2 regions of the Virgibacillus sp. FSP13 genome follow, and region 2 is predicted to be linked to the other one. Evidence: a T-box and tRNA genes for the amino acid it is inferred to sense, from the RefSeq annotation. Region 2 holds a T-box; the other holds one or more tRNA genes.
The links. The T-box of region 2 lies ahead of alaS (alanine--tRNA ligase). A T-box ahead of a tRNA ligase gene usually reads a tRNA of that ligase, here a tRNA-Ala.
Positions count from the first base shown of each region.

Region 1: it encodes a tRNA-Ala, which carries the amino acid that the T-box ahead of alaS (alanine--tRNA ligase) is inferred to sense. The anticodon was not compared.

Region 1 is NZ_JBSVKG010000012.1:67,822-70,300, forward strand. It holds gene ACW2QC_RS11895 (MFS transporter) at 1-1,115, shown strand, start outside; tRNA gene ACW2QC_RS11900 (tRNA-Ala) at 1,329-1,401, opposite strand; gene ACW2QC_RS11905 (S8 family peptidase) at 1,894-2,479, shown strand, end outside.
Region 2 is NZ_JBSVKG010000023.1:32,679-35,157, reverse strand. It holds gene alaS (alanine--tRNA ligase) at 1-1,286, opposite strand, end outside; T-box leader at 1,535-1,741, opposite strand; gene ACW2QC_RS16175 (AI-2E family transporter) at 1,787-2,479, opposite strand, start outside.

The sequences.
Region 1 (2,479 bases), on a different contig from region 2:
TCATGTATGCCATCCCAAGCATTTTGTTAGGGCAATTTGCTGGCGTGTTTGCAGACCGGAGAGATAAATTGAAAATCCTCGTCCATTCCGATTGGATCCGAGCAGGTTTAACCTTATTGCTTGTTTTTATCCCTGTTCCCATGCTCGCCCTGCTTGTCCTTTTATTCCGCAATACGGTTGGGGTGATAAGTCTGCCAGCGCAGCAAGGATTAATGAGAAGCATTGTCGATGAAGATGACATTATGAAAGCAGTAACTATTAATGGAAGCCTGTTTCAACTGGTAAAGGTGGTTGGTCCACTTATTGGGGGATCTGTAGCAGCTATCTTTTCTCCTGATCTTTCGATTGTTATAAATGCCGTATCTTTCACTCTTTCAGGAATTATCCTCACTCGGATCCATGTAAAAAATCAAAATCCGGAAAGTATGGAGGAAAATGGTGCACCGGAACAGTCAGGTTTTTTCGCTTCATGGAAAGAAGGCTGGGGCATCGTTTTAAAAAGCAGGATCCTTTTGGCAAGCATCATGTTCGGGATTGTGAGTACCCTGACGATTCAGATGATCGATGCCCAGATTGTTACATTGTTCAGCGAGGTGTTTCCTGAAAGACCGGAATTGACAGGCTGGGCAATCTCAGCGATTGGAATCGGTTCCCTCCTAGTTGTCCTGCTTCTGAACAGAATAGAAAGTATCCGGAAGTACGGTTGGTTCTTCGGTACTGGTTGTTTGCTCATTGGCATAATGATCGGAGGATTTGGTTTCATGGCTAATTATCGTTTTATTGTTTTAGCAATTGGTCTTGCTTTTATCGGCGGACTTGGCAATGGGATGACTTTTACTGCAGTAAATTATCTTATTCAAAGGGAACCACCAAAGGAAGCGATTGGAAGGGTTTCTGGGATTTTGGATTCCACATTAAGCATCCTATTTATAGCTGGTCCACTGCTTGGCGGACTTCTGATCAACCAGTTTGGCGTACTGACAGCCTTTAGAATCATTGGTATTGGACTAACCATGATCGGGGTTGTCGGAATCTCCTTACAAAGGGCTATCTGGAAGCAGAACAACCCGGCTGTAGCCTTGAAAGAAACCAAAGGGGATTGTGGAGCAGTATGATGGAATTTGGCCGTTGGAAAAGTCCATTTGTTAGATCATAGAAGTTATCCATTCAGTGTCTATTATAGCTGCAGTGGGTTTTCCTGGCTCCTATAACAGTATTTGAATTCCGCAACTCAAATGTGAAGATTTGTGAACTCGATTATTTGTTTAAAGGGAATCAGAGAAAGATGGAAAAACGTAGCCCCCTTGAGAGACAAGGGGGCTGGATGATGGAGCATAGCGGGCTCGAACCGCTGACCTCTTCGCTGCCAGCGAAGCGCTCTCCCAGCTGAGCTAATGCCCCGTAGAAATTAACCTAACAATTATTTATTCTATCCTATTTTATATGCGTTTTCAAGCAATTAGAAGCATTTCTGCAATAACAGTAACCTAGACTTGTTGCTATAATAGTTCGTACCATTTTGCAAATTTTTTTAGAGAGTAAATATTTGTCTGTTCTTTTTCACAATATATTGATGAGTTATTAGTTTACTAGAAAGGAGGATTCTTACGTTACCAGATAATTACCCATTTGTTGATCCTCGTTATAATTTAGTAAGTAGGGGTTAGCTTCAACGTGGGTTTCTTTAAACGGAATGGGCTGTATCTGGTGAAAATTTCGGGCAATCTATTTTTAATATATATGAAAGAATTGAAGCCACTTGTAAAAAACATAATACTAATACTCTAGTTTTCTGCCTTTTTTCTATCTTTTTGTACCAATTCATTACTCCTCTTTTAGAAGTTCACGTACCATATCTTGTCACGTAAATTCTAAGAGAGGAAGGTTAAGTTAATGTTTGGTCTTTCTATTATTCAACTAGTTCGTCGTAGGGGGGATAAACTCGATAAAAATATAAGAAGAGAATTGATCCGGCTTTATCACCCCTTTCGTTCGCTGCCATGTTTCTTGCACCGTCCTTTGGATTATGTGAGGAAAAAGACAAAAAGCTTATCTGTAGTTATTGAATTTCAGCCTGATTATTTTGAACACGGTCTAAATGATGTAAAGAAGGCAAAATGTAAAATCCATCATCAGCACCCCACAATTTCCTGTTGTTCTACTAAATTATCAATTAAAAAAATAGAACATTTACTTGAAAACTGTAATCACATCAAAAAGGTTTATTATGACAGGAAAATCACAACTTTGCTTGATGTAGCTTCACCAACGATTAATTCTGATCAGTTGAAAAAGTCTGGGTATACAGGGAAGGATGTAACCATTGCAGTCGTTGATACAGGTATATATCCGCACAATGATTTAGAAGGACGCATCATAGGATTTAAAGATTTCGTTCAAAACAAATCCGAACCATACGATGATAATGGACATGGTACCCATTGTGCAGGGGATGCAGCGAGTGATGGAGCAGCATCAA
Region 2 (2,479 bases):
TGCATTTTCATTTCTTCGTCAAATCCAGCTTCATCAATTGTAAAGCCTTCTTCTTCTACATATTCTTCGGTTAACTCTTTCGGGAAACCGTACGTATCATATAATCGGAACACTTCTTTCCCAGGAAATACAGTGCTACCATTGGCTTTTTCCTTTTTTATGATGGAAGTCAGTATTTCCAATCCTTCATTTAATGTTTCGTGAAAACGTTCCTCTTCGGTTTTAATGACATTTTCAATATATGATGCCTGATTTAAAACTTCCGGGTAAAAGTCATGCATTATTTGTCCAACGATAGAAACGAGCTTGTACATAAATGGCTTCTCAATACCAATTTGTTTTGCAAAACGTACCGCACGTCGCAATAACCGGCGTAATACATATCCTCTTCCTTCGTTTGAAGGTAGTGCATTATCACCAATCGCAAAAGCAACTGTCCGTATATGGTCAGCAATTACTTTAAACGCTGTATCACTATTTTTATTCTTTCCATAAGTAACGTTTGCTAGTTCCTCAATTTTATTAATGATCGGCATAAACAAATCCGTTTCAAAATTTGTTGGTGCATCTTGTATAACAGAAACCATGCGCTCAAGCCCCATACCAGTATCAATGTTCTTTTTCGGAAGTGGTGTATACGTATCATCAGGGTTATGGTTGTATTGTGAAAATACTAAATTCCAAATTTCTAAATAACGTTCGTTTTCTCCACCAGGATATAATTCTGGATCACTTGGAACGTTTCCATATTTTTCACCACGATCATAGAAAATTTCTGTATTTGGTCCACTTGGTCCTTCCCCAATATCCCAGAAATTTTCCTCCAGACGAATGATGCGTTCTTTCGGTAGCTTAATGTCATTTAACCAAATATCATATGCTTCATCATCTTCCGGATGAACGGTGACAGATAATAACTCCGGGTCAAAGTTTATCCATTTTTCATCTGTAAGAAATTCCCATGCCCATTCGATTGCTTCTTTCTTAAAATAATCGCCAATAGAGAAGTTACCAAGCATTTCAAAAAATGTATGGTGTCGTGCTGTAAATCCAACATTTTCAATATCATTTGTCCGAATCGCCTTCTGAGCGTTCACGATACGCGGATTATCTGGTATAACACTACCATCAAAGTATTTTTTCAAGGTCGCAACCCCACTGTTAATCCACAGCAATGTTGGGTCATCTTTCGGTACTAATGAGGCACTTGGTTCAACTCGGTGCCCTTTTTCAGTAAAGAAATCTAAAAATAATTGTCTTACCTGTTCTGATTTTAACTGTTTCATGTTACTGCCCTCCAATATTTTATATTTCATGTCGGATTAACCAATCCATCTTCAATAAAGGCTCTCTTCATAATATTTGTTGCTTTTTAAATTTCGTAGTTGATATAAAATGCGACGTTATTCGAGACGATGATTGGTGTTCTTCCACCGCTACGGAAATCACGTTGCTGTTACGTCGCATTTTATATCTATTGTGTAAAAAAACAATCTTTTAGAAAACAACCTAAAAAAAATCCCATCTCTGCAATTGCAGGGACGAGATGTTCGTGGTACCACCCTAATTATAAACGATGCTTCGTTTATCACTCATCACAGTAACGGTGTGGGTACCGACGGGGTTTACCCGTACTCCAGTTTAGCTTTCCATGATTCTTTATCTAAGAATTTCTCTCAGCTAATGAAACTCATCTCTTGTAGATAGGCTATCATGTACTTGGAACTTTCAACGTTTTTCGTATTAAACTAGTTTAGCGATATTATAGAAAACAATTGTAAAAATGTCAACGTTGAACCCTAATTCTCGCTAAATGTGTCATGATAACTTTCAAAATCGTTAAAGTTGGAACGGCTACGATCATTCCGATAACACCACCTAATTCACCACCTAGAAGCAAGGCAAATATAATGGCGATGGGATGAATATCGATACTTTTTCCAACAATATAAGGCGATAACAAGTTACTCTCAATTAATTGGATAACAAATATTCCTAGCAATACAAAGATGATTAATTTAGCTGACATTGTTAATGTAATGGCAACTGCAGGTATGGCACCAATAATTGGTCCAAAATAAGGAATTATATTTGTTAGACCCATAATAATGGCTAGTAATAATGCATATTTAATATGTAACATCTGAAAAATGATAAACGTTGTTAGACTAACAAACAAACAGACAATAAGTTGCCCTCGAATGTAATTCCCTAGACTTTCACCGATTGCACGGAACATTTCACCATATTGTTCATGATGTTTAGAAGGAATCCATTTTTTAATAGATGTTTTTATTTTCGTGAAGTCCTTCAAAAAATAAAATACGAGGACAGGTATGACCGTAATTGTTACAACCATATCAAATATTCTTGTAAAGCCACTTACTAATTTCCCTAACAAGTTTTCCATTGAAGTTTCAATTCCAGCTATCAATTGATCCATCTTATCATGAACAACTTCCGGCAAGAATGACGTGTA